Regions from separate parts of the Pimelobacter sp. 30-1 genome, predicted to be linked through region 2. Evidence: predicted binding sites of a transcription regulator. Region 2 holds the regulator's gene; the other holds the start of a gene.
What was found. Region 2 encodes HrcA, which represses chaperone genes, less so after heat shock. Its sites were predicted from a motif close to TTGGCACTCGNNNNNNNCGAGTGCCAA; they were not measured.

Region 1 (10,227 bases), on a different contig from region 2:
CGGGCGTTTCGAGGCCCGGCTCAAGATGCCCGCCGAGTCGGGGATCGCCGGTTCGCACTCCGCGTTCTGGCTCTACCCGCAGGACCAGGCGTACGGCCGCTGGCCCGGCTCGGGCGAGGTCGACATCGCCGAGTGGTTCAGCGGGCTGCCGGCCAACGTCTACCCGTCGGTGCACTACGCCGGCGAGAACACCCAGCTCAGCTCGGGCTACTCCTGCCGGATGCCCACGGCGAGCACGGCCTTCCACAACTACGCGGTCGAGTGGACGCCCAAGATCATGCGCTTCTACTACGACGGCCGGCTCTGCTACAGCCACCGCTGGACGCCGACCGGGATGACCGGGGCGCAGCCGTTCGACAAGCCGTTCTACCTGGTCCTCACCCAGGTGTGGGGCCTGGGCTGGAACACCCGTACCGACAAGATGCCCGACACCTCGACGCTCGTCGTCGACTGGGTCAAGGCCTGGTCCTGAGCCTCAACTAGGCTCGGTGCGTGCTGCTCGCGTTCGACACCGCCTCCCCGACGGTCACCGTCGCCCTTCACGACGGCACGGACGTCGTCGCCGAGGCGACGGCCACCAGCAGCATGCGCCACGGGGAGCAGCTCGCGCCGCTCATCGCCCAGGTGCTCGCCGAGGTGGGCGCGAGCCCGGACGACCTGACCGGCATCGCCGTCGGCGTCGGCCCCGGCCCGTTCACCGGGCTGCGGGTCGGGCTGGTCACCGCGCGGACCATGGCGCACGTGCTCGACGTTCCGGTGCACGGGGTCTGCTCGCTCGACCCGCTCGCGCTCGAGGCGGTCGAGACCGGCGCCGTGGACGGCGACTTCCTGGTCGCGACGGACGCCCGGCGCAAGGAGGTCTACCTCGCGTCGTACGACGCCGGGGCGGTGCGCCAGGACGAGCCGGTCGTCGATCGGCCGGCCGCCCTCGCCAGCGACCGCCCGGTCGTGGGGGAGGGCGCGACCCTCTACCCCGAGGCGTTCCCGGAGTCCCGCGGGCCGCAGCGGCCCAGCGCCGCCTGGCTCGCGCGCGGTGTCGTGGCCGGCCGGTTCGCCGTCCTGGCGCCGGAGCCGCTCTACCTGCGCCGTCCCGACGCCGAGATCCCGCGGGCGCCCAAGGCGGTCCTCGCCGACGAGCCGTCGCCGCGGTGAACATCGGCCCGGCCGGCGTCGACGACATCGCGGAGATCGCCGCGCTGGAGGCGGAGGCCTTCCCCCTCGACCCGTGGTCGCCGAACCTGCTGCGCGAGGCCGTCGGCGGCCTGGTGCCGACCATGGCGCTGCTCGTCGCCCGCTCGTCCGCGGACGGCGGCGCTGCGGATTTCCTGGGCTACGCGGTGGTGAGCGTCGTCGACGTCGACGCGGAGCTCCAGCGGATCGCCGTACCGGAGGAGCGGCGGCGCTCCGGTGTGGCCGGCGCCCTCCTCGCCGCCACCCACGCGGTGGCCGGCGAGCGCGGCGCGACCCGGCTGCTGCTGGAGGTCCGCGAGGACAACATCATCGCCCGCACCTTCTACGAGCGGCACGGCTTCGCCGAGCTCGGACGCCGCCCCCGCTACTACCGCGACGGGACCACCGCACTGGTGCTCAGCACACCCGTCACAATGGACCCATGACCCGCGACGAACCCCTGGTCCTCGGCATCGAGACCTCGTGCGACGAGACCGGCGTCGGGATCGTTCGCGGTCACACGCTCCTCGCCGACGCGGTCGCCAGCAGCGTCGAGCAGCACGCACGCTTCGGCGGCGTCGTCCCCGAGGTCGCCAGCCGGGCGCACCTGGAGGCGATGGTCCCCACCATCCAGCGCGCGTGCGACACCGCCGGCATCACGCTGCGCGACGTCGATGCGATCGCGGTCACCCACGGTCCCGGCCTCGCCGGCGCGCTGCTCGTCGGCGTCGCCTCGGCCAAGGCGCTCGCGCTCTCGCTCGGCAAGCCGATCTACGGCGTCAACCACCTCGCCGCCCACGTCGCCGTCGACCAGCTCGAGCACGGACCGCTGCCCGAGCCGTCGCTCGCGCTGCTCGTCTCGGGCGGCCACTCCAGCCTGCTCCGCGTCACCGACATCACCGGGTACGAAGGCGGCGTCGACCCGCTCGGCGCCACCATCGACGACGCGGCCGGTGAGGCCTTCGACAAGGTCGCCCGCCTGCTCGGCCTGCCCTTCCCGGGTGGCCCCCACATCGACAAGGCGGCCCGCGAGGGCAACCAGGTCGCGATCGACTTCCCGCGCGGGCTGACCAGCCGGCGCGACCTGGAGCGGCACCGCTTCGACTTCTCGTTCTCCGGGCTCAAGACCGCGGTCGCCCGCTGGGTCGAGGCCCGCGAGCGCTCCGGCGAACCGGTCCCGGTGGCCGACGTGGCGGCGTCCTTCCAGGAGGCGGTCTGCGACGTCCTGGTCCGCAAGGCGCTCGACGCCGCGAGCGCCGAAGGCATCGAGGACCTCATGATCGGTGGCGGAGTCGCAGCCAACTCCCGGCTGCGGGTGCTCGCCGAGGAGCGCGCCGGCAAGCTCGGCATCCGGGTCCGGGTGCCACGCCCCGGCCTGTGCACCGACAACGGCGCGATGGTCGCCGCGCTCGGCGCCACCATGGTCGAGCGCGGGCGGACGCCGTCCCCGCTGGACCTCCCGGCCGATTCGAGCCTCCCGGTGACCGAGGTCCTGGCAGGCTGAGGCGATGGACGCGGCGCGGGTCGACGACGGGTACTTCCCCGAGGGCTCGATGCTGCGCTTCGTCCAGTCCCACCGCGCGGTCGGGCAGACCTACGGCCAGCGCGCGCTCATCATCGGCGCCACCCACCCCGTGCCCTACGTCGGCACCTCGCAGTCGACGCTCGCCAAGGAGCGCCCCTTCGAGCGCCTGGCCCGCACTGCGCTGGCCTTCGAGACGGTCTTCTTCGCCCCGCGCGCCGAGGCCGACCGGCTGCTCGCTGCGGTGCACGACCTGCACACCCGGGTGCGCGGCGAGCTCACCCAGGACGAGGGCGAGTTCTCCCGCGGGACGCCCTACGACGCCTTCGACCCCGAGCTCATGCTCTGGACGATGGCCATGCTCGCCGACTCCTCCCGGGTCGCCTTCGAGACCCTCGTGCGGCCTCTCCTTGCGAAGGAGAAGGAGGACCTCTGGGCCGACTGGGTGCGCTTCGGCGAGCTCTTCGGCATGCCGCGCTCGGTGGCGCCCGAGACCGCGGCGGCCTTCGAGCAGTGGATGCGCGACTGGTACACCTCCGGCCGGATGCACCTCACCGCCGAGGCCCGCGCCGTGGGCCGCGCGATCGCCCGCGACATGCCCGTCCCGCTCGTCGCCCGCCCCGGCGTCACGGTGACCAACCTGCTCGTCGTCGGCATGCTCCCGCCCGAGGTACGCCGCCTCTACGGCCTGCCCTGGACGCCGGCCCACGCCGTCGCGTGGCGCGGGGCCACGACCTTCGCGCGGACCTCGCGGCACGTCGTACCGGACCGGGTGCGGCGGGGCGACAACGCCGACCTGCACAAGACCGTGATCCGCAGCGAGCGGGCGGTGCTGGCCCGCGGCGGGCGCACGATGGACCTGCCCGACTAGTTCCCGCGCCCTAGAACGGCTCGACCAGCAGCGCCGTGCCCTCGCCCGCGACCCGGGTCAGCACGACGGTCGCCTCGGCGTCGCCCTGGAGCGCGAGGCGCTTGCGCAGCGCCTCCGGTACGACGTCCACGCCGCGCTTCTTGATGGTCAGCCGCCCGATCCCGCGCTCGCGCAGCGCGGCCTTGAGCTGCTTCTCGCGGTAGGGCAGCTCCTCGACCACGCGGTAGGCCCGCGCGAACGGCGTCCGGTACGACGCCTCCGCGGTGACGTAGGCGATCTTCGGGTCGATGAGCGCGCCCCCGACGCCTGCGGCGACCGCGGTGACCAGACCCGCCCGGATCACCGCGCCGTCGGGCTCGTAGAGGAAGGCACCCACCGGCGCGACCCCGACCGCGTCGGCGCCGGGGTCGTCCTCGTCGGTGATCGTGGCGAGGCCGCCGGTGCCGATCACGGTGGCGCGCCGTCGTACGGTCGCGGTGCGGCCGGCCCACAGCGCGGCCTCCTTGACCTCACCTTCGTCGCTGACCCACTCGGCCTCGACGCCGTCGGGCACGAGCGTGTGGGGGATGCCGGGGGCGACCTTGACGCACGCATCGCGCGCCAGCAGCGTCTCGACCCACGACCACGGCGGCGTCCAGTCGTCGACCCGGAAGCTGCGCCCCGCGCCCGTACGACGGGCCGGGTCGGCGTAGGCGAGGTCGAAGCCGCGGTGGTCGATCTCGGTGGCGTCGGCCACCTGGACCGCGCCGGGCAGGCCCAGCGCGGCGAGGTTGGCCTCGGCCACCGCGACCCGGACCGGGTCGAGGTCCACGCCCGCGCAGACCATCCCGGCCCGGGCGGCCGCGAGCAGGTCGCCGCCGATGCCGCAGCCGAGGTCGATCAGGGTGCGGGCGCCGAACGCGGCCGCGCGCCCGGCCCGGTGCTGGGCGACCCGGAGCCGGGTCGCCTGCTCCAGGGCGTCGGGGGTGAAGTACATCCGCGCGGCCAGGTCACCGAACTTGGCGTGCGCGCGGGCGCGCAGGTCGACCTGGGTCAGCGCCGTCGCGGCCCGCTCCGGCGTCGTCGTACGACGCAGGGCGGAGCCGGCCGCCAGGGCGGTGGCCCCGGAACCGACCAGGGCGGTGGCCTCGGTGAGCAGGGCCTGGCCCTCGTCGGTCAGCAGCCACCGGAAGTCGTCGAGGTCCACCCCCTGATCCTGTCAGCCGGGGCCGGGCCTGGCACTCCCTTGCGGAGAGTGCTAGTTTCGTCATTGGCACACTCGAACCGAGAGTGCCAATGCAGGTCGGGGTCCTTCCCGGCCTCGCCCCAAAGAGTCAGCAGCACCCGTCAGCTCAGAAAGTGGAGGTCGACATCGTGTCGGTCAACATCAAGCCGCTCGAGGACCGGATCGTCGTCAAGCCTCTCGAGGCGGAGCAGACCACCGCCTCTGGCCTGGTCATCCCTGACACGGCCAAGGAGAAGCCCCAGGAGGGCGAGGTCCTCGTGATCGGTCCCGGCCGCATCGACGACAACGGCAACCGCGTCCCGCTCGACGTCGCCGTGGGTGACAAGGTCATCTACAGCAAGTACGGCGGCACCGAGGTCAAGTACGCCGGCCAGGAGTACCTCATCCTCTCGGCCCGCGACGTCCTCGCGGTTCTGGCCTGATCCGAGCTTCACGCCGCCCGGGACGTCCCGCACCGCCTGCCGGTGCGAGCGGCGTCCCGGGCGTTCGGCTTTCCACACCCAAGGAGTAAGCAGTGCCCAAGATCCTGGAGTTCGACGAGCACGCCCGTCGCGCGCTCGAGCGGGGCGTCGACGCCCTCGCCAACACCGTCAAGGTGACGCTCGGCCCCAAGGGCCGCTACGTCGTCCTCGACAAGAAGTGGGGCGCGCCGACCATCACCAACGACGGTGTCACCGTCGCGCGTGACGTCGAGCTCGACGACCCGTTCGAGAACCTCGGTGCCCAGCTCACCAAGGAGGTCGCGACCAAGACCAACGACGTCGCCGGTGACGGTACGACGACCGCGACCGTGCTCGCCCAGGCGCTGGTCCACGAGGGCCTGCGCGCGGTCGCGGCCGGCGTGAACCCGATGGGCCTCAAGCGGGGCATGGACGCCGCGGCCGGTGCCGTGGGCGACGCGCTCAAGGCCGCCGCCCGCGAGGTCGAGGACGCCAAGGACATCGCCTCCGTGGCGACCGTCTCCTCGCGTGACAGCCACATCGGCGAGCTCCTCGCCGAGGCCTTCGGCAAGGTCGGCAAGGACGGCGTGATCACGGTCGAGGAGTCCAATACCCCCTCGACCGAGCTCGAGTTCACCGAGGGCATGCAGTTCGACAAGGGCTACATCTCGGCCTACTTCGTCACCGATGCCGAGCGCCAGGAAGCCGTGCTCGACGACCCCTACATCCTCATCCACCAGGGCAAGATCTCGGCGATCGCCGACCTGCTGCCCCTGCTGGAGAAGGTCATCCAGGCCGGCAAGCCGCTCTTCATCCTCTCCGAGGACGTCGAGGGCGAGGCGCTGTCGACGCTGGTCGTCAACAAGATCCGCGGCACCTTCAACGCCGTCGCCGTCAAGGCCCCGGCCTTCGGTGACCGCCGCAAGGCGATGCTCCAGGACATCGCGGTCCTCACCGGCGGCCAGGTCATCTCGCCCGAGGTCGGCCTCAAGCTCGACCAGGTCGGTCTCGACGTGCTGGGCCAGGCCCGCCGCATCGTGGTCACCAAGGACAACACCACGATCATCGACGGTGCCGGCGACGACACCGAGGTGGCGGGTCGCGTCGAGCAGATCAAGAAGGAGATCGAGGTCTCCGACTCCGACTGGGACACCGAGAAGCTCCAGGAGCGGCTGGCCAAGCTCTCCGGCGGCGTCGTGGTGATCAAGGTCGGCGCGCACACCGAGGTCGAGCTCAAGGAGAAGAAGCACCGGATCGAGGACGCCGTCTCCGCGACGCGCGCCGCGATCGAGGAGGGCATCGTTCCCGGCGGTGGCTCGGCGATCATCCACGCTGCGGCGGCGCTCGAGGGCGACCTCGGCCTGACCGGTGACGAGGCGTTCGGTGTCCGCATCGTCCGCAAGGCCGTCGACGAGCCGCTGCGCTGGATCGCCGAGAACGGCGGCGAGAACGGCTATGTCGTCACCAACAAGGTGCGCGAGCTCGGTGTCGGCAACGGCTACAACGCCGCCACCGGCGAGTTCGGCGACCTCGTCGCCCAGGGCGTCATCGACCCGGTCAAGGTGACCCGGTCGGCCCTGGCCAACGCGGTCTCCGTCGCGGGCATGCTGCTGACGACCGAGGTCCTGGTCGTCGACAAGCCCGAGGAGGAGGAGCCCGAGGCGGCCGGTCACGGCCACGGTCACGGGCACGGCCACTGAGGCCCACCTGCACCATCGCGGAGGCCCGGCTCGTTGCGACGAGCCGGGTCTCCGGCTTTTTGGGCCTAGTGCACCGGGCCGCGGCGTACCCAGTCGCTGAACCGGTGCCGCTTCGGGAAGCGGTCCTGGGCGGGGCCGAAGTCGGGCCAGGCCTCCAGGCCGACCCGGACCCGGGCCGGCTGTCCGGTCGCGGCCGGGTTCTCCCGCAGGCACCGGCGGGGGATCGTGAACGTCACCCGCTGCCGGTCGACGTCGAAGTCGACCCGGCCCTGGCAGCGCAGCGGACCGGTGCCGCGCGGCCCGCCGCCGGGGCCGGCGAGCCAGCCGGGCACGCTGTGCACCGCGAAGCTCTCGACCTCGCCGATCACCACGGCGACGTACTCGGGGCCGGGGCGGCTCGGGACCGTGTCGAGGTACCAGTGGTAGTTGTGCGCGAGCTCGCCGGCGTTGACCCGCAACCGGACGTTGTAGAGCCCGTGGTCGACCCGGACGGTGCGGATCGCGTCGGGGTTCTCGGCCGCCTTGTCGGCGAACCTGCGGACCTCGGCGCCCGCCGGCGCCGGCGCGGTGGCCGGGACGGCGAGGGTGAGCGCGAGGGCGCCGGTGAGCGCCACGCCGAGCGTCGTACGGATGGGGCGGCGCACCGGATCAGTCCTCGCGTCCGCGCAGGAAGCGCACCCGCATCGGGCGCAGCTCGGGGGTCATCAGGCCGCCGGTGACGGCCGGGTCGGCGAGCATGACTGCGCGGGCGGCGTCCTCGTCGTCGGCCTCGAAGACGGTGATCCCGGTGTTGGTCTCGCCGAGCGTCGGCCCGGCCAGCACCAGCACGCCCTGGTCGAGCAGAGCGGCGAGGTAGTCGGCGTGCGCGTGCATGAGCGCCGCCTCGTCCTCGGTGATGGTGGCGACGAACCCCGTGCGGGGCGGGTGCAGCAGGTAGACCCAGCTCGGCATGGCTCTCACCCTCGCACGGCGACCGGAGCATGTCATCAGCCGAAATCTGGGGGATCCCCTTCCGACACATCTCTCCGGCATAGTGGGCACATGCTCTGGAGAGTCCGTGCCGGACTGCCCGATCGCCCCGGCGCCCTGGCCCAGCTGGCCGCGGCGTGCGGCCGCGCGGGCGTCAACATCCAGACCGTCCAGGTCTTCCCGGACGCGGCGAGCGTCACCGACGAGCTCGTCCTGCAGGTCCCCGAGGGCTGGACGAGCGCCGAGCTGCACGCGCTCATCGACAAGGCGGGCGGGGTCACGGTCTCCGCCGTCCCCGCGACCGCGGCCGCGCTCGAGGACCAGCCGACCCGGTACGTCGAGGCGGTCCGCTCGATCATCGCCCAGCCGGCCACCTTCCCCGAGGTCGCCGCCCACCTCTTCGACGCCGCGGTCGCGCCCAGCACCGGCACCGAGGACGTGCTCGAGATGGCGGTGGGGGAGTCCACCACCATCCAGATCCGCCGCGAGCCGCCGTTCACCCCCACCGAGCGGGCCCGGGCGGCCGCCCTGGCGGGGCTGGTCGGCCAGGTGCTCGACGCCCAGGTGCCGCCCGCGCCCCAGCAGCCCGGCGCCGCCGAGCCCGACTACGTCACCGTCGACACGACCGTCTCCGCGCTCTCCGGCGGGCTCGTCGCGGGCCGTGCCGAGGTGACCGCGCACGACACGGCCGACACCCCCTGGCCCGTCGACCTCTGGGTCGACCCGGCGTGGCAGCGGCGTGGGGTCGGGACCCGGCTGCTCGCCGACATCGCCCGCGCGGCGCGCGACCAGGGGGCCGAGGAGATCGTGCTGACCGCGCCCTCCGACAGCCAGGCGGTGCTCCCGATGGTGCTCGCCGCGGGCATGCGCGGACGGATCCGGATGGCGGGGGAGTCGCTCACCGTCCGGATCGCGCTCAACGACCTGCGCCGCTCGCGCTGACCTCCCCGGCGTAGCACGTCACCGGCCTGCCGGTGACGGGGGTCCGACCGTCTCCACCCCGCTTGTGAATCGGTTCACAAACTCGTGAACGGGGCCGGACGGGGGCGTAGCGTCAGGGTCGTGCTGAGCGTCGACGTCCTCACCCACGCTGTCACCGAGGTCGCCACCCAGGTGGCGTCCGCCGCTCCTGACGAGCCCGCCGGCCTGATGCCGGCGCGTCAGCAGATGGCGCTCTCGCTGGGCTGGCACATCATCCTGGCCTGCTTCGGCGTGGCCTTCCCGGCGATGATCTTCGTGATACACCTGCGCGGCATCCGCAAGAACGACCCCGTCGCCCTGGGGCTGGCCCAGCGCTGGGCCAAGGTCTCGGCGGTGCTCTTCGCGATCGGCGCGGTCTCGGGCACGGTGCTCAGCTTCGAGATGGGCCTGCTCTGGCCCGGCCTCATGGGCAAGTACGGCGACGTGCTCGGCCTCCCCTTCGCCTTCGAGGGGCTGGCCTTCTTCCTGGAGGCGATCTTCCTCGGCATCTACCTCTACGGCTGGAACCGGATGCCCCCCAAGCGGCACGTGCTGATGGTGCTGCCGATGGCGATCACCGGCATCATCGGCGCCTACTGCGTGCTCGCGGTCAACGCCTGGATGAACGTGCCGACGGGCTTCCGCCTCGTCGACGGCGAGGTCACCGACGTCGAGCCGTGGAAGGTGCTCTTCAACGGGCACACCTTCCTGCAGTTCGCGCACATGTGGGTCGGCGCCTACATGCTGGCCGGCTTCACGATCGCCGGCGTCTACGCGGTCGGCATGCTCCGCGGCCGGCGCGACGCCCACCACCGCCTCGGCTTCATGGTGCCGTTCGTGTTCGCCTCGATCGCCGCGGTCACCCAGCCCTTCGTCGGGCACGTGCTGGGCTTCGGCCTCGACGAGCGCCAGCCGGCCAAGCTGGCGGCGTTCGAGCTGGCCGAGACCACCGAGAGCCCGTCGCCGCTGCGGCTGGGCGGGGTGATGATCGACGGCGAGGTGAAGTACTCCATCGACATCCCGCTGCTCGGCTCGCTGATCGCGATGAACTCGCCGGACAAGCCGGTCCCCGGGCTCGACACGATCCCCGAGGAGGACCACCCGCCGATCAACATGACCCACCTGGCCTTCCAGACCATGGTCGGGATCGGCACGCTGCTCGCCGGCGCCGTCGTCCTGTTCTGGGTGCAGCGCCGGCGCGGCAAGGACCTGCTGGAGAAACGCTGGTTCCTCCGGTTCGCGGCGATCGCCGGGCCGTTGGCGGTGATCGCGCTCGAAGCAGGCTGGATCGCGACCGAGGTCGGCCGCCAGCCATGGATCGTCTACGGCATCATGCGCACGCCCGAGGCGGTCGGTGACTACACCGCGAG
Region 2 (10,227 bases):
ACTGCGACTTCAACACCTACACGGCCGAGGAGCTCGGGCCCGGCGTCAGCCGGGCGTCGTACGCCGAGCAGGCGGTGGCGGAGGTGCGGCTGGCCCGGCGCGTGCTCGGCGACGTGGACCGCCCGGTCGAGACCGTCTTCCTCGGCGGCGGGACGCCGACGCTGCTCCCGCCCGAGGACCTCGGCCGGATCATCCGGGCCATCGACGACGAGCTCGGGCTCGCCCCCGGCGCCGAGGTGACCACCGAGGCCAACCCGGACTCGGTCGACGCGGCCTACCTGGAGCGGCTGCGCGAGGCCGGCTTCACCCGCGTCTCGTTCGGCATGCAGTCGGCGGTGCCCCACGTGCTCGCGGTCCTCGACCGCACCCACGACCCGCTCCGGGTGCCCGGAGTCGTCGACGCGGCGCGCGCGGCGGGCTTCGGCCAGATCAGCCTCGACCTCATCTACGGCACGCCGGGGGAGAGCGCGGCCGACTGGAGCACGACGCTCGACGCGGCGCTGGCGTGCGCGCCGGACCACGTGTCGGCGTACTCGCTGATCGTGGAGGACGGCACCGCCCTGGCCCGCCGGGTCCGCCGCGGCGAGCTGCCGATGCCCGACGACGACGACCTGGCCGACAAGTACCTCCAGGCCGACGAGCGCTTCGCCGCCGCCGGCCTGGGCTGGTACGAGGTCTCCAACTGGGCACGCGACGACGCGGCCCGCTGCCGGCACAACATCGGTTACTGGACCGGCGCGGACTGGTGGGGGATCGGCCCCGGCGCCCACTCCCACGTCGGCGGCGTGCGCTGGTGGAACGTCAAGCACCCCAAGGCCTACGCCGGCCGGCTGGCCGACGGCGTCAGCCCGGCCCAGGCCCGCGAGGTCCTCGACGCCGAGACCCGCCGCGTGGAGCGGGTGCTGCTGGAGGTCCGGCTGCGCGACGGGCTGCCGGTCGCGGCCCTCGACGCGTCGGGGCTCGCCGAGCTGGACGCCCTGGTCGCCGACGGGCTCGTCGAGGGCCGCGCCGAGCGGGTCGTGCTCACCCAGCGGGGTCGGCTGCTCGCCGACGGGGTGGTGCACCGGCTGCTGGCCTGAGCTCCAGCGCTCCGCTCGCCAGGGCGGCGCGGACCGCCGCGAGCGTCTCGGCGGGGGTGTGCTCCGTGGTGTCGAGGACGTGGCGCTCCAGCGGCCCGAGGTCGGCGAGCTGGTCCCACAGCGCGAGGACCGGGCCCTCGTCCACCAGCGCGTCCGGGCTGGTCCGGCGCTGGGCCCGGCGCAGCGTCTCGGCGCGGGAGGGGCGCAGCACGACGTAGTGGTGCCGGGCGTCCGCGGCGTCCTCGGCCCGCCGGAAGTGGTCGAGCATCCACGGGCCGATGATCCCGTCGACGACGGTCGTGAAGCCGCCCGCCGCATAGGCCGCGGCCGCGCGCTGGATGACCCGCAGCACGGTGTGGTTCTGTGCGTCCGACTCGGGGAGGTAGGGCGCGATCGCGCCCGCGGCGATGAAGTGCCAGAAGTCGTCGGTGTGCAGGTGCACCGCCCGGTCGTAGGTCGTCGCCAGGGCCCGCGCCGTCGTCGACTTCCCCGCCCCGGGAGGACCGGTGAGCAGGATGATGTCGGCGCTCACCCGCGTCACGCTACAACCCGCAGGAGGCGGCCGGAATCTGAATATCAACTAACTGTAGTGTTACACTCGACTTTATGAAGAAGTCGGGACCCCTGATCGGCTACGTGCCGGGCGCCTTCGACCTGTTCCACATCGGACACCTCAACGCGCTGCGCCAGGCACGGCCGTGGTGCGACGTGCTGGTGGCGGGTGTGGTGGCCGACGAGGTGTGCCTGGAGACCAAGGGCGTCGTCCCGACCGTCCCGCTCGAGGAGCGGCTCGAGATCGTCGAGGCGATCGGCATCGTCGACGCCGTCTACGCCGAGCGCACCGCCGACAAGACCGACTCGTGGCGCGACGTCGGCTTCCACCGGATCTTCAAGGGTGACGACTGGGAGGGCACCGCCAAGGGCCGCCGGCTCGAGGAGCGGATGGCTGCCCTGGGGGTCGAGGTGACCTACTTCCCCTACACGCTCCAGACCTCCTCGACCGCGCTGCGCAAGGCGCTCGCGAGCCGCGGGGCGTCATGACCGTCGCCGTTTCCGACGACGGCCTGCTGGTACCCCCGGGCGGAAGCCCTCTCGTGGTCGAGATCGACGGCCACTACGTGTGGTCGCTGACGCCCGCGCGCGACGGGGCGCCGGCGGCCGGGGGAGTGCTCGTGCCCTGGCCCGGTGTGCTCCGGCCGTACCTCAGCGGGCGCGGCCGGGTCCGGGTGACCGACCCGACCGGTTCCGCCGTCCTGTACGACGACGAGGTCGGTCTCGGCGGCGGGGACGGCTCGCTCGCCGTGGTCGATCGCGCCGGGCACCGGCTCAGCGTCGACAAGGTGGGCCACCTGGCCCGCTCGTTCGCCGACACCGACGAGCAGGTCCGCGAGGAGATCCTCGCCGGCACCCGGCGTGCGATCGACGACCTGCGCGAGCACGCCGGCGTGGCGGCGTACCTCAACTACGGGGCGCTGCTCGGCGCGGTCCGCGAGGGCCGGATGCTCGCGCACGACTCCGACACCGACCTGTGCTACCTGTCCGCGCACACGAGCCCGGCCGACATCGTCGCCGAGTCCTACCGGATCACCCGGGCGATGCGGGCCCAGGGCTGGCGGCTGCTGCGGATGTCCGGCGGCGACGTCAAGCTGCTGCTGCCGCTGTCCGACGGACGGGTCTGCCACATCGACGTCTTCGCCGCGTTCCACGTCGGCGAGACGTTCTTCCAGCTCGGCAACCGCAGCGGGGACCTGCCGCGCTCGGCGATCGAGCCGTTCTCGACGATCGAGCTGCACGGTCACGAGTTCCCGGTCCCGCGCGATCCGGAGGCGATGCTCGCGTTCCTCTACGGCCCGCAGTGGCGCACCCCGGACCCGTCCTTCCGCTACGCCGACCCGCCCGCGGGCGTGCGCCGCCTCGACGGCTGGCTGCGCGGCTTCCGCACCGAGATGGGGCGCTGGACCGAGCTCTACAACGGACCACGGCGCTCCGCGGTGCCTGCGGGGCCGTCGGCCTTCGCCGAGTGGGTCGCGCCGCAGCTCGGCGACGGGCGTGCGGTGCTCGACGTGGGGGCCGGCACCGGGCGGGACGCGCTGTGGTTCGCACGGTCGGGACGTCGTACGGGGGCGGTGGACTTCTCCCGCGGCAGCCTCGGCGTCGTACGGCGTCGGGCGGGGCGCCAGGGCCTCGACATCGACGTCGACCAGCTGATCCTCGGCGAGCTGCGCTCCACCCTCGCCCACGGCACCCGGCTCGCCCGGGACCCGCACGACCTCTACGCCCGCCACCTCGTCGGCTGCCTCGACGCGGCCGCGCTCGACCAGCTCTGGCTGCTCGCCCGGATGGCTCTGCGCCCCGGCGGCGGGCGGCTGTTCCTCGAGCTCGCTGTCGGAGAGCCGAGCCCGGGCGACGGGCTGGTCCGCCGTACCCCGGTCGAGGTGGTGCGCCGCGGGATCGAGTCCTCCGGCGGCGTCGTCGAGCACCTGACCGTGGGTCCCGGCGAGGACATGTTCGACCTGCCCGACCCGGCCGTGTGCCGGATCCGCGCCGCCTGGCCGGCGCCCGATCACCAGGAGAAGCGATGACGACGACCGAGCTGGCCCACCGCGTCCGGGCGAAGATCCGCGAGCGCGGGACCCTGCGCGAGCGGGTGCGCGTGCTGGAGGCCGAGGTGCAGGAGAACCGTCAGCTCAACCGGCGCATCGCCGAGCTGACTGACGTGGTGACCGAGCTGTTGATCCCGATCGAGGCGCGGGACCAGGCGCGGGTCGACGAGGTGCTGGGGCGGTTCCGGACCGGCCTCTAGGGCTGGTGATGGGGCAGAAACCGCAGCCCCGCGGCCCGTTTCGGCCAGGTTTGGTCCCAAACCGCAAGGTGGTCTGACAATCGGATGGTCAGGCCTGGGTCACGAAGTCGATCAGCTCCTCGACCCGCCCGAGCAGGGCCGGGTCGAGGTCCTGGAACCCCCGGACGCCGCCGAGGATGTGCTTCCATGCCCGCGCGATGTCGGCCTGGTCGCGGTGCGGCCAGCCGAGCTGCTGGCAGGTGCCCTTCTTCCAGTCGATGCCCTTGGGCACCTTCGGCCACGTCTCGAACCCGAGCCGCGACGGCTTGACCGCCTCCCAGATGTCGATGAACGGGTGGCCGACGATCAGCACGTCCTTGCCGACCGGCGACTTCATGATGTTCTGCGCGATCCGGCTCTCCTTCGAGCCCGGCACCAGGTGGTCGACGAGGACGCCGACGCGCCGGTTGGGCGCGGGCTTGAAGTCGCGCAGGTGGTCGGCGAGGTCGTCGACACCGCCGAGGTACTCCACGACCACGCCCTCGATGCGCAGGTCGTCGCCCCAGACCTTCTCGACCAGCTCGGCGTCGTGCCGGCCCTCGACGAAGATCCGGCTCGCCCGGGCCACGCGGGCCTTGGCGTCGTGGACGGCGATCGAGCCGCTGGCGGTACGGGTCGGCTTGACCGGGCCGGCGTTGGTGACGGGCGGGACCAGGATGACCGGCTTGCCCTCCAGCAGGAATCCGGTGCCCAGCGGGAACGTACGCCGCTTCATCCGGCGGTCCTCGAGGGTCACCGTGTCGAGGTCGCGGTCGACGGCGACGATCTCGCCGCACCAGTCGGTGGTGACCTCCTCGACCACGAGGCCGAGGTCGGCGGGTGTCTCCACGGCCCGGCCCCGCTTGGGGACCTTCCAGTCGCCTGACAGCACGTCGGTCCCATAGCGATCCACGACGAACCACCCTAGGTCGAGCGGGCCCCCGTGCCGGGCTGGGACACGCGGCGTGCGGCGCTCAGTCCCGCCCGGATCGCGACGACCGCGTCGGGGTGGACGCGGGTCAGCAGCAGGAGGTCGCCCCGCTGGGTGAGGCCGACGGTGTTGAGCAGGCTGTTGCCGATGCCGAGGGCGATGCCCCCGACGGTGAGGCTGAGGAAGGCGGCCGAGTGGGGGATGCCGGCCACGGACGCCCAGCAGGCCAGGATCACACCGATCAGCGCGACCAGCACGGCGGTCCGGCGGATCCGCCGCCAGCGGTCCCAGTGGCGGTGCAGGAACGGCACCTCGACCCGGTAGCGCCGGGCGGCCATGCTGCTGGCCCACAGCCAGCCGATGACGGTGAAGACGATCAGCACGTTCACCCAGGGCGGCGTCGTGCTGCCGCGGAGGACGACGAACTCGCGGGTGCGGATGCCGGTCTTGACGCACACCTCGCCCGGCACGGCGATCTCACCGCCCACGTGACCGATCACGACCGCTGCCATGGACGCACCCTAGGCGGTTCCGGCGGTCTCCGGGGTGCTGTTCCCGGGACCGGCACGCGCTCAGGCCAGCGGGAGCTGCCGGCGGACCGGGGGCAGCTGCGCGTAGCCGCGCGGGATCGCGTGGTGCAGCGCCTCGGCCGGATAGGGCCACTCCGCCGCCGCGACGGCCTCGGCCTCCGGCACCCCCCGTGTGGCCAGGTCGCGGATCGTCTCGGCGACCGCACGCAGGTCGTCGCACTGGTCCTCGACGAAGCGGCGGTCGACCACCTTCCCGTGCCCCGGTACGACGACCGTGCCCGGCGTGGTCAGCCCCAGCACGAGGTCGAGCGTGGCCGGCCAGTCCAGCGGGTAGCAGTCGCCGCCCATGGCCGGCGGCGCCGACTCCTCGACCAGGTCGCCGGCGAGCAGCACGTCGGCGTCCGGCACCCGGACGACGAGGTCGCCCGCGGTGTGCCCGCGGCCCAGGTGGGCGAGCTCGAGCTGGCGGTCGCCGAGGTCGATCACGGCGGCGCTGGCGAAGGTGGTGTCGGCGGGCGGGGCCACGGGGTCGGTCCGGGCGGCAGCCTCCTCGGTCGCGTGGACCGGGATGCCGTCGTACCGGTCGCGGAAGGTGCCGTTGCCGAGCACGTGGTCGAAGTGGTCGTGGGTGTTGACCACCGCGACGACCTGACCTGCGCCGAGGTCGCCGATCGCGGCGATCGCGGCCCGCGCCTCCGCGGCGCTGGCGAGGGTGTCGACCACGACGAGGCCGCGCTCACCTCCGACGACGACCAGGTTGACGTCGTACGAGGGGACGCGGCGGACCCAGACCCGGTCCGCTACCTCGGTGAATGCCGGCACGTCCCCACCGTATCGACCCTGCGCCTTCGGGGCCGGAACCCTGCGCCCTCGGCGGTCAGCAGAGTCCGGCGTGGAGCTCGGAGCGGAGCATCTCGCCGAGCTCCTGGGTGGAGGCGGCGGGGCGGGGGAAGTGGAGGTCGGTGGTGTGGGCGCCGGTGGGGTCGACCCACTGGAGGGTGACGCCGTCGGGGCGCAGGCCGGCCAGGTGGACGCCGAGGACCTCGCCGAGGCGGGTCTGGGTGAGGGTGGCGATGGCGCGGCGCAGCTCGTCCTGGTGGCACAGGTTGGCGTGCTCGGTCGAGCGCTGGAGGAAGCCGCGGTTGAGGTCGTGGTCGGGGGAGGTGAAGGCCCCGAGCGGCACCCGGATCCGAACGGCCTCCGGTGCGCCGGGCGCCACGGCCGGGAGGCCGGTGCGGGTGAGGAGGACGAAGTCGAGGTGCAGCGCGATCCGCATCCGGACCTCGTCGCAGCACTCGCACTGCTCGAGCCCGACCGCGTCCAGGCGCCCGGAGAGGGTCAGGGTGGCGTCGCGGTCGGCGGAGCCCTCGGGGCCCAGGCCGCTGCCGAGGGTGAGCAGGGCGCCGCGGCGGTCGGTGGCGGCCAGGGCGAGCGCGGAGCCGGCCGGGCAGCTGAAGACCGGGCGGCCGCTGTGGTCCTGCATCTCCAGGCGGTCCTGGTCGAGACCGTCGGTGACGTCGTCGATCCCGTCGACGACGAGCTGCACGTCGCGCGGGCAGGCGAGGATGCTGCGCGCCGCGGCCGCGAGCCGCTGGGCGTCGAGCCGGGTGGTCTCGGTGTGGGTCCCGGGGTCGAGGGTCACGTGCCGCTCCTTCGCCGTCGTTCGTGCTTGCTTAGGTGAGCCTAACCTACGCAACCTCCGGTGGCCAGGGTCCGTCCTTTCGTGGACCGCGGCGGTAGCATTGGCACTCACTGCGGTGGAGTGCCAAGTGGTGCTCCGGGCGACGGATCCAGGAGGTGGCATGCAGGAGGAGCGCAGGCTCGCCGTGCTGCGTGCGATCGTCGAGGACTACGTGGCGACCGAGGAGCCCGTGGGCTCCAAGACGCTCGTCGAGCGGCACCACCTCAACGTCTCGCCGGCGACGATCCGCAACGACATGGCCGCGCTGGAGGAGGAGGGCTACCTCCACCAGCCGCACACGAGCGCGGGCCGGGTGCCGACCGACAAGGGCTACCGGCTCTTCGTCGACCGGCTCTCCACGGTCAAGCCGACCACCTCCGCCGAGCGCCGCGCGATCGCGAGCTTCCTCGACGGCGCCGTCGACCTCGACGACGTCGTGCACCGCTCCGTGCGGCTGCTGGCCCAGCTGACCCGCCAGGTCGCGGTCGTGCAGTACCCGACGCTGTCGCGCTCGACGGTGCGCCACGTCGAGATCGTCGCGCTCACCCCGACCCGCCTGCTGCTGGTGCTCATCCTCAGCTCGGGCCGGGTCGAGCAGCGCGTGGTCGAGCTCGAGGCGGCGCTGGCCGACGACGAGCTGGCCGCGCTCCGCTCGCGGGTCAACCTCGCCGCCACCGGCGAGGTGATCGCCGAGGCCGCGACCGCGCTCGACGCGCTCGTCAAGCCCACCGACGACGGCCGCGCGCCGGCCCCGTCGGCCGCGGCGACCGTGGTGGTCGAGGCGCTGGTCGAGGCGATGAGCGACCACCGCTCCGACGAGCGCGTGATCGTGGGTGGCACCGCCAACCTCGCCCGCTTCGGCGACAGCTTCGAGACCTCGGTGCGCCCGCTGCTCGAGGCGATCGAAGAGCACGTCGTGCTGCTCAAGCTGCTCGGCGAGGCGACGAGCGGCGGCGCGGTCACGGTGCGCATCGGCGCCGAGGGCCCCTTCGAGGAGCTGGCCTCGACCAGCGTCGTCGCGACCGGCTACGGCCCCGACGACGCGCTGGCGGCGCTCGGCATCGTCGGCCCCACCCGCATGGACTACCCAGGAACGATGGCGGCGGTGCGCGCGGTGGCGCGCTACGTCTCGCGCATCCTCGACGAGAGCTGAGAGAGCAACACACGTGAGCCAGGACCCCTACGAGCTGCTGGGCGTCGACCGCGAGGCGGACGCCGACACCATCAAGAAGGCCTACCGCAAGCTGGCCCGGCAGCTGCACCCGGACGTCAACCCCGACCCGGAGAGCCAGGAGCGCTTCAAGCAGGTCACCGCTGCCTACGAGGTGCTCTCCGACCCGCAGAAGCGGGCGGCGTACGACCGCGGCGGCGACATGTTCGGCGGCGGCGGCTTCGGCGGCCAGGGCGCGGGCTTCTCGTTCACCGACATCATGGACGCCTTCTTCGGCGGGGCCGGCGGCGCCCAGGCGGCCGGCCGGGGCCCCCGTCCGCGGGTACGCCGGGGCCAGGACGCCCTGATCCGGCTCGAGGTCGAGCTGGCCGAGGCCGCGTTCGGCGTCTCCCGCGAGCTCAAGGTCGACACCGCCGTGCGCTGCTCGACCTGCAGCGGCGAGGGCACCGCGGCCGGCACCCACCCGGTGCCCTGCGAGACCTGCCACGGCATGGGCGAGGTCGCCCACGTGCAGCGCTCGTTCCTCGGCGAGATCCGCACGCTGCGGCCCTGCGCGGCCTGCCGCGGCTTCGGCACGATCATCCCCGACCCGTGCCGCGAGTGCGCGGGCGACGGGCGGGTCCGCTCGCGTCGTACCCTCACCGTCAAGATCCCGGCCGGCGTCGACAACGGCACCCGGGTCCAGCTCAGCGAGCAGGGCGAGGTCGGCCCCGGCGGCGGCCCCGCGGGTGACCTCTACGTCGAGATCCACGTCGCCGCCCACGAGGTGTTCGAGCGCCACGGCAACGACCTGCACTGCACGGTCTCGGTGCCGATGACCGCCGCCGCCCTCGGGACGACGCTCACCCTGCCCACGCTCGAGGCCGACCTCGAGAGCGGCGCGGATTCCGGGGTCGAGACCTCCTTCGAGCTCGGCGTCCCGGCCGGCACCCAGTCGGGTCACCAGGTCGTGCTGCGCGGCCGCGGCGTCCCCGGCCTGCGCGGCGGGCGCGGCGACCTCGGCGTCACCATCGCCGTCGAGACCCCCTCGCGCCTCGACCCGCGCCAGGAGGAGCTGCTGCGCGAGCTGGCCGCCATCCGCGGCGAGGAGCAGCCGACCGGCGACGTCCGGCCGCCGCACAAGTCCGTCTTCGGCCGGCTCCGCGACGCGTTCACCGCACACTGAGCATGACCCTCCCGCAGCACCTGGTGCCCTCGCTCGAGGCGGTCCGCGCCGGTGACGAGGTCCTCGTCGAGGGCGACGAGGCCCACCACGCGGTCGTCGTACGGCGGCTGCGGGTGGGCGAGGCGCTCCAGCTCGCCGACGGCTGGGGCCGGGTGGCGACCGCCGAGGTGAGCGCGACGACCAAGCGCACCTTCACCGCCGTCGTCACCGAGGTCACCGACCACGCCGAGCCGCGGCCACGGGTCACCGTGGTCCAGGCGCTGCCCAAGGGCGAGCGCGGCGAGCTGGCGGTCGAGGTGCTCACCGAGATCGGCGTGGCCCGGATCGTCCCCTGGGCGGCGGCGCGCAGCGTCGCGGTCTGGAAGGGCGAGCGCGCCGCGAAGTCGCTGGCCAAGTGGCAGGCCACGGCGCGCGAGGCGGCCAAGCAGTCCCGGCGCGCGTGGCACCCCGAGGTGGTCCCGCTGGCGAGCACCGACGAGGTCGCCGCCCTGGTGGTCGACGCCGACGTGGCGATCGTGCTCCACGAGGACGCCACCGAGCCGCTCGGCGCGCTCGCCCTGCCCGACGACGGCGAGCTGCTCGTCGTGGTCGGCCCCGAGGGCGGGCTGAGCGAGGACGAGGTGGCCCGGTTCGTCGAGGCCGGCGCGGTGTCGGTGCGGATGGGCACCGAGGTCCTCCGTACGTCGACCGCCGGCGTCGCCGCCGTCGCCGCCCTCCTGGTCCGCACGCCCCGCTGGGGCGGCTGAGCCGCTCAGCGGGCGAGCAGCGCCTCGACCCGGGCGATCTCCTCGTCCAGCCCGGCCCGCTCGGCGCGGGTCAGCTCGCGGACCATCTCGACCAGGACGACCC

Region 1: the regulator HrcA is predicted to act here: its motif matches at 4,778-4,804, upstream of groES (co-chaperone GroES).

Annotation. Positions count from the first base shown of each region.
Region 1 is NZ_NHTS01000003.1:26,231-36,457, reverse strand. It holds gene CCO04_RS05410 (family 16 glycosylhydrolase) at 1-472, shown strand, start outside; gene tsaB (tRNA (adenosine(37)-N6)-threonylcarbamoyltransferase complex dimerization subunit type 1 TsaB) at 493-1,152, shown strand; gene rimI (ribosomal protein S18-alanine N-acetyltransferase) at 1,149-1,616, shown strand; gene tsaD (tRNA (adenosine(37)-N6)-threonylcarbamoyltransferase complex transferase subunit TsaD) at 1,613-2,674, shown strand; gene CCO04_RS05390 (oxygenase MpaB family protein) at 2,679-3,563, shown strand; gene CCO04_RS05385 (class I SAM-dependent methyltransferase) at 3,574-4,749, opposite strand; gene groES (co-chaperone GroES) at 4,917-5,210, shown strand; gene groL (chaperonin GroEL) at 5,303-6,928, shown strand; gene CCO04_RS05370 (hypothetical protein) at 6,994-7,572, opposite strand; gene CCO04_RS05365 (YciI family protein) at 7,577-7,879, opposite strand; gene CCO04_RS05360 (GNAT family N-acetyltransferase) at 7,970-8,839, shown strand; gene CCO04_RS05355 (cytochrome ubiquinol oxidase subunit I) at 8,960-10,227, shown strand, end outside.
Region 2 is NZ_NHTS01000012.1:71,781-82,007, reverse strand. It holds gene hemW (radical SAM family heme chaperone HemW) at 1-1,079, shown strand, start outside; gene CCO04_RS24795 (AAA family ATPase) at 1,024-1,611, opposite strand; gene CCO04_RS24790 (adenylyltransferase/cytidyltransferase family protein) at 1,686-2,120, shown strand; gene CCO04_RS24785 (methyltransferase domain-containing protein) at 2,117-3,661, shown strand; gene CCO04_RS24780 (DUF6752 domain-containing protein) at 3,658-3,882, shown strand; gene CCO04_RS24775 (DUF3097 domain-containing protein) at 3,971-4,813, opposite strand; gene CCO04_RS24770 (hypothetical protein) at 4,825-5,343, opposite strand; gene CCO04_RS24765 (MBL fold metallo-hydrolase) at 5,404-6,183, opposite strand; gene CCO04_RS24760 (hypothetical protein) at 6,239-7,003, opposite strand; gene hrcA (heat-inducible transcriptional repressor HrcA) at 7,164-8,195, shown strand; gene dnaJ (molecular chaperone DnaJ) at 8,209-9,378, shown strand; gene CCO04_RS24745 (16S rRNA (uracil(1498)-N(3))-methyltransferase) at 9,381-10,124, shown strand; gene CCO04_RS24740 (winged helix DNA-binding domain-containing protein) at 10,130-10,227, opposite strand, start outside.